One region of the Streptomyces rishiriensis genome, then DNA from elsewhere that is predicted to be linked to it. Evidence: predicted binding sites of a transcription regulator. Region 1 holds the regulator's gene; the other holds the start of a gene.
The links. The regulator HrcA, encoded in region 1, represses chaperone genes, less so after heat shock. The targets are predictions, from matches to a motif close to TTNGCACTCNGNNNNNCNGAGTGCNAA.

Region 1 (7,087 bases):
CACCCCCGAGGAGTGCGAGCGCTGGGTGTGGTCGGGCAACGCCACCTACCTCGTCGTACGACGAGTCCGTCTGCGCATCGAGGACTTCGCGCGGCTCGCCGTGCACCGCCAGGAGGAGATCATCGGCCGCAGCCGCTCGACCGGTGGTCCGCTGGACGGTGGTCGGTCGGCCGCAGGGCCCGAGGCCGCCGCCCCGCCGCGCTCCCATGTCCGGGCCGTGAGCCCCCGCCTCGATTCGGGGGCCCGGATGCTGCGTCGCGGTTACTCCTACGCCGACGGGCCCGCCGACCAGGGCCTGCTGTTCCTCGCGTTCATGCGGGACCCGGCGCTGTTCGTACGGGTGCAGCGCCGGATGGCGGCTCAGGACGAGCTGAGCGGATTCACCGAGGCGCGGGGCTCGGCGGTGGCGTACGTCCTGCCGGGCGCGCGCACGGGACGGCCACTGGGAGCGGACCTCCTGGACTGAACGCCGGCCCGGCGTCCGTCGCCCGGCGTCCGTCGCCCGTCGCCCGTCGCCCGGCGTGCGGCGTGCGGCGTGCGGACTCCGGCGTCCGGTGGGCGGCGTCCGTCGTCCGTATCCGTACCGAGGCCGGTGGGGTGGGCCGGACGCCGGTGTTCCGGGTGGGGGTGGCCGGGGATCCCGGGTAGGCGTGGACGTACGGGACAATGGGCGACATGCCTTCCGCACTTCCCGACGGTGAACCGGTTCCCGACGACGGCGCGCTTCCCGCGCACGCGCTCGCCGGCGCCGCCGACCGCCCCCTCGGGTTCTATCTGCATGTGCCGTACTGCGCGACCCGCTGCGGCTACTGCGACTTCAACACCTACACCGCCACCGAGCTGCGCGGCACCGGCGGGGTGCTCGCCTCCCGCGAGAACTACGCCGACACCCTGATCGACGAGGTCCGCCTGGCCCGCAAGGTTCTCGGCGACGACCCGCGCGAGGTCCGCACGGTCTTCGTCGGCGGGGGCACGCCCACCCTGCTGGCCGCCTCCGACCTCGTACGGATGCTGGCCGCGATCCGCGACGAGTTCGGGCTGGCGGCGGACGCGGAGGTGACGACCGAGGCGAACCCGGAGTCCGTCGACCCCGCCTACCTGGCCACGCTCCGCCAGGGCGGCTTCAACCGGATCTCCTTCGGCATGCAGAGCGCCCGGCAGCACGTGCTGAAGGTGCTCGACCGCACGCACACCCCCGGCCGCCCCGAGCGTTGTGTGGCGGAGGCGCGGGCGGCGGGCTTCGACCACGTCAACCTGGACCTGATCTACGGCACCCCGGGCGAGTCGGACGACGACTGGCGGGCCTCGCTTGACGCCGCCCTGGGCGCCGGCCCCGACCATGTCTCGGCGTACGCCCTGATCGTCGAGGAGGGCACCCAGCTCGCCCGCCGGATCCGCCGGGGCGAGGTCCCGATGACCGACGACGACGTCCACGCCGACCGCTACCTGATCGCCGAGGAGACTCTCGCCGCGGCGGGCTACGAGTGGTACGAGGTGTCCAACTGGGCCACCTCCGAGGCGGCCCGCTGCCTGCACAACGAGCTGTACTGGCGCGGCGCCGACTGGTGGGGCGCGGGCCCGGGAGCGCACTCGCACGTGGGCGGCGTCCGCTGGTGGAACGTCAAGCACCCGGGTGCGTACGCGGCGGCGCTCGCGGCGGGGCGGTCGCCGGGTGCCGGACGGGAGCTGCTGCCGGCCGAGGACCGCCGGGTGGAGCGGATCCTGCTGGAGCTGCGGCTGCGGGAGGGCGTACCGCTGGACCTGCTGCGGCCGGACGGGCTCGCGGCGTCGCGCAGGGCCCTGGCCGACGGGCTGCTCGACAGGGGCCCCTACGACGAGGGGCGGGCCGTGCTCACCCTGCGCGGGCGACTGCTGGCGGACGCGGTGGTGCGGGACCTGGTGGACTGAGCGGGGAGCGGGGAGCGGGGAGCGGGGAGCGGGGAGCGGGGAGCCGGGGAGCCGGGGCCGGAGGGCGGGTAGCGGAGCCGGAAGCCGGGGCCGGGATGCCGGAGAGCCGGAGCCGGAAGCCGGGGCCGGAGGGCGGGAAGCCGCAAGCTGGGGCCGGGATGCCGGAGAGCCGGAAGTCAGGGCCGGCGGGCGGGGCCGGAGGGCGGGAAGCCGGAGCCGGAAGCCGGGGCCGGGATACCGGAGAGCCGGGGTCGGGAGCCGTGCGGCTCAGGGTGCGGTCACGAAGTCGATCAGTTCCTCGACCCGGCCCAGCAGCTCCGGCTCGAGGTCCTTGTAGGAACCCACCCGCTTCAGGATCGCCTGCCAGACCGCCCCGGTGTTCTCCGGCCAGCCCAGGGCGCGGCACACGCCCGTCTTCCAGTCCTGGCCGTGCGGTACCCGGGGCCAGGATTCGATCCCGACAGCCGACGGCTTCACGGCTTCCCAGATGTCGATGTACGGGTGGCCGACGACCAGGGCGTGCTCGCTCGTGACCGAGCGGGCGATGCGCCACTCCTTCGTGCCGGGGAGGAGGTGGTCCACCAGGACGCCCAGCCTCGCGTCGGGGCCCGGCGCGAACTCGGCGACGATCGACGGCAGGTCGTCCACGCCCTCCAGGTACTCCACGACCACACCCTCGACGCGCAGGTCGTCGCCCCACACCTTCTCGACCAGCTCGGCGTCGTGCCGGCCCTCGACGTAGATCCGGCCGGCTCGGGCGACCCGCGCGCGTGCGCCGGGGACGGCGACCGAACCGGAGGCGGTACGGGTGGGGCGCGCCGGGCCCGCGGAGGCCGGCCGCACGAGGGTCACGACCCTGCCCTCCAGCAGGAAGCCGCGCGGCTCCAGCGGGAACACCCGGTGCTTGCCGAAGCGGTCCTCCAGGGTCACCGTGCCCGCCTCGCAGCGGATCACCGCGCCGCAGAACCCGGTGCCGGGCTCCTCCACCACCAGCCCGGGCTCGGCCGGGACCTCGGGTACCGGCTTCGGCTTCTTCCAGGGAGGGGTCAGGTCGGCGGAGTACTGGCGCATTCGGATGACGATAGGAGAAGCGGCGGGCCGGGGGACACACGATCAGGGCGACACGCCGAAACGGGCCGCCAGCGCGTCCCGTTGCGCCCGTACGAACGCCGCGTCCACCACCGCTCCGTGACCGGGCACGTACACCGCGTCCTCGCCGCCGAGTTCGAGGAGGCGGTCGAGGGCGGCGGGCCATTGGGACGGCACGGCGTCGTGGCCGGCCTGGGGCTCGCCGGACTCCTCGACCAGGTCGCCGCAGAACACCGTCTCGGGGGAGTCCGGCACGCCGGGGCCACCGGAAGTCCCCGGGACCAGAACCACCAGGTCGTGGGCGGTGTGACCGGGTCCGACGTTCGCCAGCAGGACCTGCCGGCCGTCGCCCAGGTCAAGGGTCCACTCGCCGGAGACGAGGTGCCGGGGCCGGACGAGAGTGTCCGCGGCCTCCGTCGCCGCCGTCTCGTCGAGACCGTTGCGCACCGCGTCCGCCCGCAGCTCCTCGGCCGCCACGGTGTCCACCCCCACCGCCCCGAAGACCTCCGCGCCCGCGAAGGCGGCAGCCCCGAACACATGGTCGAAGTGGGGGTGGGTGAGAGCGAGATGGGTCACACGGGAGCCGCTGAGTTCCTCGGCCCAGGCCCGCAGCCGCACCCCCTCCGCCAGGCTCGACCCCGCGTCGATCATCAGCACCGCGCCCGCCCCGACGACCAGCCCCGCCGTGCAGTCCCAGCCCGGCAGCCGCACCCGCCCGACCCCGGCCGCGACCCGCTCCCATCCGAGCTCTTCCCAAGTCACCGTCATACCGCGACGCTAGCCCTACGACGCCGTACCGGGGGCCGACCTTGCCCCGGGTGTACCCCACAGCCGTACACTGGGCCGGGGAACGCTGGCACTCGGATGTGAAGAGTGCCAGACGAGGCGCCCAGGGGACTGGGGACTACTGCGGGAGGTGTGCGCGCGATGCTGAGTGAACGCAGGCTCCAGGTGCTGCGCGCCATCGTCCAGGACTACGTCGGCACCGAGGAACCCGTGGGGTCGAAGGCGCTCACCGAGCGGCACAGCCTCGGCGTGTCCCCGGCGACGGTCCGCAACGACATGGCCGCCCTGGAGGACGAGGGGTACATCGCCCAGCCGCACACCAGTGCCGGGCGGATCCCCACGGACAAGGGCTACCGGCTGTTCGTCGACAAGCTCGCCGGCGTCAAGCCGATGACCGGGCCCGAGCGGCGGGCCATCCAGAACTTCCTCGACGGCGCCGTCGACCTCGACGACGTGGTGGCCAGGACCGTACGGCTGCTCGCGCAGCTCACCCGGCAGGTCGCCGTCGTGCAGTACCCGTCCCTGACCCGCTCGACCGTGCGGCACGTGGAGCTTCTCTCGCTCGCGCCCGCACGCCTGATGCTCGTGCTGATCACGGACACCGGGCGGGTCGAGCAGCGGATGGTGGACTGTCCGGCGCCCTTCGGCGAGGCCTCACTGGCGGATCTGCGCGCCCGGCTCAACAGCCGGGTCGCGGGGCGCCGCTTCGCGGACGTGCCGCGGCTGGTGGAGGATCTGCCGGAGGCCTTCGAGGCCGAGGACCGCGGCACGGTCACGACGGTGCTCTCCACCCTGCTGGAGACGCTCGTCGAGGAGAACGAGGAGCGGCTGATGATCGGCGGTACCGCCAATCTCACCCGCTTCGGACATGACTTTCCCCTCACCATCCGCCCCGTCCTGGAGGCACTGGAGGAGCAGGTCGTGCTCCTCAAGCTCCTTGGCGAGGCGGGGGATTCGGGCATGACCGTACGCATCGGTCACGAGAACGCCTATGAGGGGCTCAACTCCACTTCGGTGGTGTCGGTCGGCTACGGTTCGGGCGGCGAAGCAGTCGCCAAGCTGGGCGTGGTCGGACCGACCCGCATGGATTACCCGGGAACGATGGGAGCGGTACGAGCGGTGGCACGGTACGTCGGACAGATCCTGGCGGAGTCGTAGGTGGCCACGGACTACTACGCCGTTCTCGGCGTGCGCCGCGATGCGTCGCAGGAAGAGATCAAGAAGGCCTTCCGGCGGCTCGCGCGCGAGCTGCACCCGGACGTCAACCCGGACCCGAAGACCCAGGAGCGGTTCAAGGAGATCAACGCCGCCTACGAGGTGCTGTCGGATCCGCAGAAGAAGCAGGTCTACGACCTCGGCGGCGACCCGCTGTCGCAGTCGGGCGGCGGCGCGGGCGGCTTCGGCGCCGGTGGCTTCGGGAACTTCTCCGACATCATGGACGCGTTCTTCGGTACGGCGTCGCAGCGCGGTCCGCGCTCGCGCACCCGGCGCGGCCAGGACGCGATGATCCGGCTGGAGATCGACCTCGAGGAGGCGGCCTTCGGCACGACCAAGGACCTCCAGGTCGACACGGCGATCGTGTGCACGACGTGCAGTGGCGAGGGCGCGGCTCCCGGCACCAGTGCCCAGACGTGTGACATGTGCCGCGGCCGCGGCGAGGTGTCGCAGGTGACGCGGTCCTTCCTCGGGCAGGTCATGACCTCGCGGCCGTGTCCGCAATGCCAGGGCTTCGGCACCGTCGTGCCGACCCCGTGCCCGGAGTGCGCGGGCGACGGGCGCGTGCGCTCGCGCCGCACGCTGACGGTGAAGATCCCGGCCGGTGTCGACAACGGCACCCGGATCCAGCTCGCGGGCGAGGGCGAGGTCGGCCCCGGCGGCGGCCCCGCCGGCGACCTGTACGTGGAGATCCACGAGCTGCCGCACGCGCAGTTCCAGCGGCGCGGCGACGACCTGCACTGCACGGTGACCCTGCCGATGACGGCGGCGGCGCTCGGCACCAAGGTGCCGCTGGAGACGCTGGACGGGCTGGAGGAGGTCGACATCCGGCCCGGTACCCAGTCCGGCCAGTCGATCCCGCTGCACGGCCGGGGTGTCACGCATCTGCGGGGCGGGGGGCGTGGTGACCTCATCGTGCATGTCGAGGTGCAGACGCCGAGCAAGCTCGACCCCGAGCAGGAGCGGGTGCTGCGGGAGCTGGCCAAGCTGCGGGGCGAGGAGCGGCCCACGGGGCAGTTCCAGCCCGGCCAGCAGGGGTTGTTCTCCCGGCTGAAGGACGCGTTCAACGGGCGGTGACGGGCGGTGACGGAGGGGGCGACGGGGGCTGAACGGCCTCCGTCGCCCCCTCCCTTTCCCGCCCCGGGGCTGCGCGCCCGGACACCCGCTTCCGGCCCCCGGAAGGGCCCCCTCCCCGCACCCCGGACGGGCTGACCGGGGGGCACGTGCGCAGGGGAAGGGTCGATTCGGACTTGTTCAAAGGACGTGACAACATGCCGTCATGTCCTCCGCACTGACCGATCTCTTCCCGTATCCGATCGTGCAGGCCCCCATGGCGGGCGGTGTTTCCCTCCCGCGACTCGCGGCCGCCGTGTGCGAGGCCGGTGGGCTCGGGTTCCTCGCCGCCGGGTACAAGACGGCCGACGGCATGTACCAGGAGATCAAGCAGCTGCGGAGCCTCACGGCCCGTCCCTTCGGCGTGAACCTCTTCATGCCGCAGCCCGAGTACGCGGAGACGGGCGCCGTCGAGGTCTACGCCCATCAGCTGGCCGGTGAGGCCGCCTGGTACGAGACCGAGCTGGGCGACCCGGAAAGCGGCCGCGACGACGGCTACGACGCCAAGCTCGCCGTGCTGCTGGACAACCCGGTGCCGGCGGTGTCCTTCCACTTCGGCATCCCGAGCATCGAGGCGCTGGAGTCCCTGCGCCGCGGGGGAACGTTCACCCTGGTCACGGTGACCACCGCGGAGGAGGCCCGCGCGGTGGAGCGGGCCGGCGCGGACGCGGTGATCGTGCAGGGCGTGGAGGCCGGTGGCCACCAGGGCACCCACAGGGACAACCCGGAGAACGACCGCTCCGGCATCGGACTGCTCGCGCTGATCGCCCAGGTCCGCGAATCCGTGAACCTGCCGATCGTCGCCGCGGGCGGGCTCATGCGCGGCAGCCAGATCGCCGCCGTCCTCGCGGCCGGCGCGAGCGCCGCCCAGTTGGGCACCGCGTTCCTGGTCACGCCCGAGTCCGGCGCGCACGCCGTGCACAAGCAGGCGCTGACCAACCCTCTCTTCGTGCGCACCGAGCTGACCCGCGCCTTC
Region 2 (7,087 bases), 1.0 Mb from region 1:
CGGCCCTGCTGCGCCGCCGCCTGACGGACAAGCTCCCACCGGAGCCGCCTGTCCCACGCCCGCCCCGCCGGATGCTGGAGTGCGCGAAGTGCGGTCTCCCGGGCCGCTCGGAGTCCTTGCCCGGCGGCCTGTGCGGCGGCTGCCGGGGCGAGTGCGGACCCGCTCACCCCCCGGCGCCGGTACCCACCTCGACCGTCCACGCCCATGCGGCGGGCATCCGAGCCGCGATGTCCCGGAGACACCCGGAAAGGACAGCAGCATCCCGGTGATCAGCGAACCGGAAGAGCTTCGGCGGATGCGGGACGAGGCCGACGCCGACGAAGCGCGGGCTCGTGAGGCGGCGCCGTCCGGCCTGTCGATGTCGTACGACGCGTTCGTGCACCGGTTGGGGACGGAGGGACCACCGGGGGCCGTACGCAGCACCTGACGCCCCTCGCCGCGATCTCGGCACCCCGGAAACGCCCGAGGGCGGCACCCCCCGTTTCCGGGAAGTGCCGCCCTCGGCGTGAAGGACAGGCGATCAACCGTCAGGTCGATCAGAAGTCCATGTCACCGCCGGGCATACCGCCACCGGCAGGCGCGGCGGACTTCTCCGGCTTGTCGGCGATGACGGCCTCGGTGGTGAGGAACAGCGCGGCGATGGAGGCGGCGTTCTGCAGGGCAGAGCGCGTGACCTTCGCCGGGTCGATGATGCCTTCGGCGATCATGTCGACGTACTCGCCGGTCGCGGCGTTCAGGCCGTGACCGATGGGCAGGTTGCGGACCTTCTCGACGACGACGCCACCCTCGAGACCACCGTTGACGGCGATCTGCTTGAGCGGGGCCTCGAGCGCGATGCGCACGGCGTTGGCGCCGGTCGCCTCGTCACCCTCGAGTTCCAGCTTCTCGAAGACGGCGGACGCCTGGATGAGCGCAACGCCACCACCGGCGACGATGCCCTCCTCGACGGCGGCCTTCGCGTTGCGGACGGCGTCCTCGATGCGGTGCTTGCGCTCCTTGAGCTCCACCTCGGTGGCGGCGCCGGCCTTGATGACCGCGACACCTCCGGCGAGCTTCGCCAGGCGCTCCTGCAGCTTCTCGCGGTCGTAGTCCGAGTCGCTGTTCTCGATCTCGGCGCGGATCTGGTTGACCCGGCCGGCGACCTGGTCCGAGGACCCGGCACCGTCGACGATGGTGGTCTCGTCCTTGGTGATGACGACCTTGCGGGCCTTGCCGAGCAGGTCGATGGTCGTGTTCTCGAGCTTGAGACCGACCTCCTCGGAGATGACCTCGCCACCGGTGAGGATGGCGATGTCGTTCAGCATCGCCTTGCGGCGGTCGCCGAAGCCCGGGGCCTTGACCGCGACGGACTTGAAGGTGCCGCGGATCTTGTTGACGACCAGCGTCGACAGGGCCTCGCCCTCGACGTCCTCGGCGATGATCAGCAGCGGCTTGCCGCCCTGCATGACCTTCTCGAGGAGCGGGAGCAGGTCCTTGACGTTGGCGATCTTGGAGTTCGCGATCAGGATGTACGGGTCGTCGAGGACGGCCTCCATACGCTCCATGTCGGTGGCGAAGTACGCCGAGATGTAGCCCTTGTCGAAGCGCATACCCTCGGTGAGCTCCAGCTCCAGACCGAAGGTCTGGGACTCCTCGACGGTGATGACGCCTTCCTTGCCGACCTTGTCCATCGCCTCGGCGATGAGCTCGCCGATCTGGGTGTCGGCGGCGGAGATGGAGGCCGTGGAGGCGATCTGCTCCTTGGTCTCGACATCCTTGGCCTGCTCGAGCAGGGCACCGGAGACGGCCTCGACGGCCTTCTCGATCCCGCGCTTGAGGGCCATGGGGTTGGCGCCGGCGGCTACGTTGCGCAGGCCTTCCTTGACCAGGGCCTGGGCGAGGACGGTCGCGGTGGTCGTACCGTCACCGGCGACGTCGTCCGTCTTCTTGGCGACTTCCTTGACCAGCTCGGCGCCGATCTTCTCGTACGGGTCCTCGAGCTCGATCTCCTTGGCGATGGAAACACCATCGTTGGTGATCGTGGGTGCGCCCCACTTCTTCTCGAGGACGACGTTGCGGCCCTTGGGGCCGAGCGTCACCTTCACGGCGTCCGCGAGCTGGTTCATGCCGCGCTCGAGGCCGCGCCGTGCCTCCTCGTCGAACGCGATGATCTTGGCCATGTGAAGTGGTCCTCCCGGACTGGGGTGGATTGCTCCGGACCGCGCTGGCGCCCGCGACGGACGGCTCGCCGGCCTCGTGGTTCCTTGCCCCACCTGGCCTGCGGGCCTCACCGACCCGGTCCTCGTTGTCACTCTCACCTTCAGAGTGCTAACGCCAATGATTAGCACTCGACCCATGAGAGTGCAAGCGCCTCCGCCGGACCGGGCCCCTTCCGGACACCTCCCACGGGGGCCTCGCGGTCGCCGCCGGGCACCCCCGCGCAGTCCCGGGACAGACCGAAGGGCTCGCCCCCCGTGGGAGTGCGAGCCCTTCGTCAGTTGTACAGAAGAACGACGCTTTCAGTCGGCGCGTGCTTCAGCCGGTCGCGAGCCGGACCATGTCCGCCTGCGGCCCCTTCTGACCCTGCGAGATCTCGAAATCGACCCGCTGACCCTCTTCCAGGGTGCGGTAGCCGTCCATCTGAATCGCGCTGTAGTGGACGAAAACATCCGCACCACCGTCGACCGCGATGAAGCCGTACCCCTTCTCCGCGTTGAACCATTTGACGGTGCCCTGAGCCATGCCTAACTCCCCTATTACTGGCCCTTGCACAGATCCACACTTCGCGGATCCGGGTCAGACCTCACCCCCCGGTTGGCTTGGGGGCGTGCGCCGGAACGCGTCGACCGCGGCTGAATGTATCTGTCCAACTGCCGTCTGCAACAGGTCAGTCGGACGAGAATTCCGGACGTGCGGGATCCGGAATGTGGCGAGAATTCGCCTGAATTGAGGGCAAGTCGGGCCCTACATAAGCCGCAAAAGCCACGAAAGAGGCGCGCACATTGGCTGCTTCTTGTCGGGCGTGGGGCGGAGAGAAAAGACGCCGGATCCGTGGATCAGGACCGGGTTCCCCAACTGTACCGCGCTCAACCACATTGAATTGCCCCCTCCGCTTCTATCGCGGAGAGGGCAATTCGATGAACGCTCGGTAATCGCTGTTACCGACGGTTACTACCGATGGGTACTGAACACGGGTCAGCCGCCGGCGACGGCCGGGATGATCGAGACGCCCGCACCGTCCGGAGTCACCGTCTCCAGACCCTGCTCGAACCGGACGTCGTCGTCGTTCACGTACACGTTGACGAACCGGCGCAGCTTGCCCTGGTCGTCCAGGATCCGGGCGGCGATGCCGGTGTGGTTCTTCTCCAGATCGGAGACGACCTCGCCGAGGGTGCCGCCCTCGGCCTTCACCTCGGCGGCGCCACCCGTGTAGGTGCGGAGGATGGTGGGGATGCGGACGGTAACGCTCATGACTTTCGACCTCCGGTCAGGCGGAGCGCCCCCGAAGGGGCGCGGGGCTGCTGGATCGTGCGGCTGCCGCCGGGTGGGCTGCGACCAGCCCCGCGACCCGCGCACGGACATCAGATTCTCAGCCGAGACCCGCGTCCCGGAACGACTCCAGGTTCGGGCGGATGGTCGCGGTCAGACCGGTGCCGGCCACCGCGTCCAGCGTCTTCAGGCCGTCGCCGGTGTTCAGCACGACGGTGGTGAGCGTCGGGTCGAGAAGACCGTTCTCGATCAGCTTGCGCGTCACGCCCACCGTCACCCCGCCGGCGGTCTCCGCGAAGATGCCCTCGGTCCGCGCCAGCAGCTTGATGGCGTCGACGACCTGCTCGTCGTCCACGTCCTCCACCGCACCGCCGGTGCGCCGCGCGATGTCGAGGACGTACGGGCCGTCCGCCGGGTTGCCGATGGCCAGCGACTTGGCGATGGTGTTCGGCTTCTGGGGGCGGACCACGTCGTGCCCGGCCTTGTAGGCGACGGACACCGGGGAGCAGCCCTCGGCCTGCGCGCCGAAGATCTTGTACGGCCTGTCCTCGACGAGTCCGAGCTTGATCAGCTCCTGGAGACCCTTGTCGATCTTCGTCAGCTGGGAGCCGGAGGCGATCGGCACGACCAGCTGGTCCGGCAGCCGCCAGCCGAGCTGCTCGCAGATCTCGTACGCCAGCGTCTTGGAGCCCTCGGCGTAGTACGGCCGCAGGTTGACGTTGACGAAGCCCCAGCCCTCGCCCGCCGGGTCGCCGATGAGCTCGGAGCAGAAGCGGTTGACGTCGTCGTAGTTGCCCTCGATGCCGACGAGCTCGCCGCCGTAGATCGCGGCCATGACGACCTTGCCCTGCTCCAGGTCGTGCGGGATGAACACGCAGGACCGGAAGCCCGCCCGGGCGGCGGCGGCGCCGACGGCACCGGCCAGGTTGCCCGTGGAGGAGCAGGACAGAGTGGTGAATCCGAACGCGCGGGCGGCCTCGATGGCCTGGGCGACGACCCGGTCCTTGAAGGAGTGCGTCGGGTTGCCGGAGTCGTCCTTGACGAAGAGCTTGCCGGCGTCGACGCCCAGTTCACGGGCGAGGTTGTCGGCCTGGACGAGCTTGGTCCAACCAGGGTTGATGTTGGGCTGGTCGGCCACGTCCGCCGGGACGGGCAGCAGCGGCGCGTAGCGCCAGATGTTCGCGGGTCCCGCCTCGATGCGCTTGCGGAGCTCCTCCGTGTCGTAGGAGGAGAAGTCGTAGGCGATCTCGAGCGGGCCGAAACATTCCTCGCAGGCGAAGACCGGGCCGAGGGGCACGCGGTGTCCGCACTCGCGGCAGCTCAACGCAGTGGCCGGACCGAGGTCGACAGCAGAGGACGTCGTAGAGTCGGTGGTGCTTGCAACAGTCTGCGCAGCCATGTGAGGCGAGGCCCTTTCTCCTCATCTTTCTCACGACGCATCTCGCCGTGAGACGGATTTGGCACCTTCCCGAGCCGGGAGCCTCGCGGAGCGGTCACCACGTGGATCGGTGAGCGTTACGAGACCGGCTGGAGGGTTGCCGGGGCTTCATCGGGCCGTATCCCTCTGCCCCTCTGGATGAGCGGTATGAAGTTGTGAACGGGAGCGACCTCGGACATGCGATGGTCATCCGCGTTGTTCAAGACTGTAACCGAAGGCCAGGACAGTTGAGATAGTCGTCCGTACCGCGAGATGGATCACACGGTCACGTCCTGTGCACCCGGTGTGATCAAGACAGTGAGGAGCCGCAGACTGTGCTTCAAGAAACTGAGCGCTGGCTGGCCACCCGCTCCTGGTCCGCGACCGATCGTCCGCTGCACCGGATCCTGGCCGCGAAGCGCGCCACCAACCAGTCGGTGTCCGTCGTCCTGCCCGCGCTGAACGAGGAGGAGACGGTCGGTGACATCGTCGCGATCATCCGTCACGACCTCATGCACCAGGTCCCGCTCGTCGACGAGATCGTGGTCGTCGACTCGGGATCGACCGACCGCACGTCGGAGGTGGCCGCGGCGGCCGGCGCGCGGGTCGTCCACCGGGACGACATCCTGCCGCGGATACCGGCCGTGCCCGGCAAGGGCGAGGTCCTGTGGCGCTCCCTGCTGGTCACCACCGGGGACATCGTCTGTTTCATCGACGCCGATCTGAGGGAGTTCTCCTCGGACTTCGTCTCGGGGATCGTCGGCCCGCTGCTCACCGACCCCGGGGTGGACCTGGTCAAGGGCATGTACGACCGTCCGCTGGGCGGCGCGGCCGGCCAGGGCGGCCGGGTCACCGAGCTGATGGCCCGCCCGCTGCTCAACATGCACTGGCCGCAGCTGGCCGGGTTCGTGCAGCCGCTGGGCGGCGAGTACGCGGCCCGCCGCGGTCTGCTGGAGCAGCTGCCCTTCCCCGTCGGTTACGGCGTGGAGCTGGGCATGCTGGTCGACGCCCTGCACCTGGTGGGCCTGGACGCCCTCGCCCAGGTCGACATCGGCGTGCGCAAGCACCGTCACCAGGACGGACAGGCCCTGGGCCGGATGGCGGCGGCCATCTACCGCACCGCCCAGCTCCGGCTGGCCCGCGGGCACCTGATCCGCCCGTCCCTCACCCAGTTCGAACGGAGCACGGACGGCTTCGAGCCGCGCACCTACTCCGTGGACACCGAGGAACGGCCGCCGATGGCGGAGATCGCGGAGTACGCGACCCGCAAGGTCGCGTGAACCGTCGGACGGGCCGTACACGGCAACAGCGCCGATAACGGCTGTATCCAGCCAGACGCGGCGATATACCGCCGGACACGGCCCGTCCACGCAGCGCGACCGTACGTTTGAGCGTTTCCCGACCGGGCTAGGTTGAGGCGTATGGCTTCCACGCACGACACTGCCCCGACCGCCGAGGTGCTGGTCGCGTCCAACCGCGGCCCGGTCTCCTACGAAGTGCGCGAGGACGGCTCGCTGCACGCGAAACGCGGCGGCGGCGGGCTGGTCTCCGGCCTGTCGGCCATCGGCCCCGACGCGGGCGCCCTCTGGGTGTGCTCGGCCCTCTCCGACGGCGACCGGGAGGCGGTCCTGCGCGGGGTCGGCGAGGAGGGCGTGCGCATGCTGGCCATTCCGGCCGACGTGCACGCCGACGCGTACAACGGCATCGCGAACTCCGTGCTCTGGTTCGTCCACCACCTGCTCTACCAGACGCCGCTGGAGCCCGCCTTCGACGCGGAGTTCCGCCGGCAGTGGGCGTCGTACGAGGCCTACAACCGGGCGTTCGCGGAGGCGCTGGCCCAGGAGGCGGCCGACGGCGCGGCCGTCCTCGTCCAGGACTACCACCTGTGCCTGGTGCCGGGGATGCTGCGTGAGCTGCGCCCGGACCTGCGCATCAGCCACTTCTCGCACACGCCGTGGGCGCCGGTGGACTACTTCGCGCTGCTCCCGGGGGACGTCCGCGAGCAGTTGCTGCGCGGGATGCTCGGCGCGGACCGCCTGGGCTTCCTCACCCGGCGCTGGGCGGACGCGTTCTCCGCCTGCTGCACGGAGTTCGTGGGCGGTCCCGGCCGGACGCGGATCGGCGTGCACGGCCTCGGCGCGGACGCCGACTTCCTGCGCGAGCGCTCGCACCGGCCGGACGTCGACGAGCGCATGGCGGCGC

Region 2: the regulator HrcA is predicted to act here: its motif matches at 2,321-2,347, upstream of groL (chaperonin GroEL).

The regions. Positions count from the first base shown of each region.
Region 1 covers NZ_JAUSWV010000002.1:2,918,463-2,925,549, reverse strand. The annotation lists gene QF030_RS15500 (Dyp-type peroxidase) at 1-466, shown strand, start outside; gene hemW (radical SAM family heme chaperone HemW) at 676-1,908, shown strand; gene QF030_RS15490 (DUF3097 domain-containing protein) at 2,176-2,979, opposite strand; gene QF030_RS15485 (MBL fold metallo-hydrolase) at 3,022-3,765, opposite strand; gene hrcA (heat-inducible transcriptional repressor HrcA) at 3,925-4,941, shown strand; gene dnaJ (molecular chaperone DnaJ) at 4,942-6,075, shown strand; gene QF030_RS15470 (nitronate monooxygenase) at 6,278-7,087, shown strand, end outside.
Region 2 covers NZ_JAUSWV010000002.1:3,925,818-3,932,904, forward strand. The annotation lists gene QF030_RS19830 (hypothetical protein) at 1-269, shown strand, start outside; gene QF030_RS19835 (hypothetical protein) at 266-427, shown strand; gene groL (chaperonin GroEL) at 537-2,159, opposite strand; gene QF030_RS19845 (cold-shock protein) at 2,515-2,721, opposite strand; gene QF030_RS19850 (MoaD/ThiS family protein) at 3,175-3,450, opposite strand; gene thrC (threonine synthase) at 3,569-4,867, opposite strand; SAM riboswitch class I at 4,886-5,051, opposite strand; gene QF030_RS19860 (glucosyl-3-phosphoglycerate synthase) at 5,221-6,165, shown strand; gene QF030_RS19865 (alpha,alpha-trehalose-phosphate synthase (UDP-forming)) at 6,307-7,087, shown strand, end outside.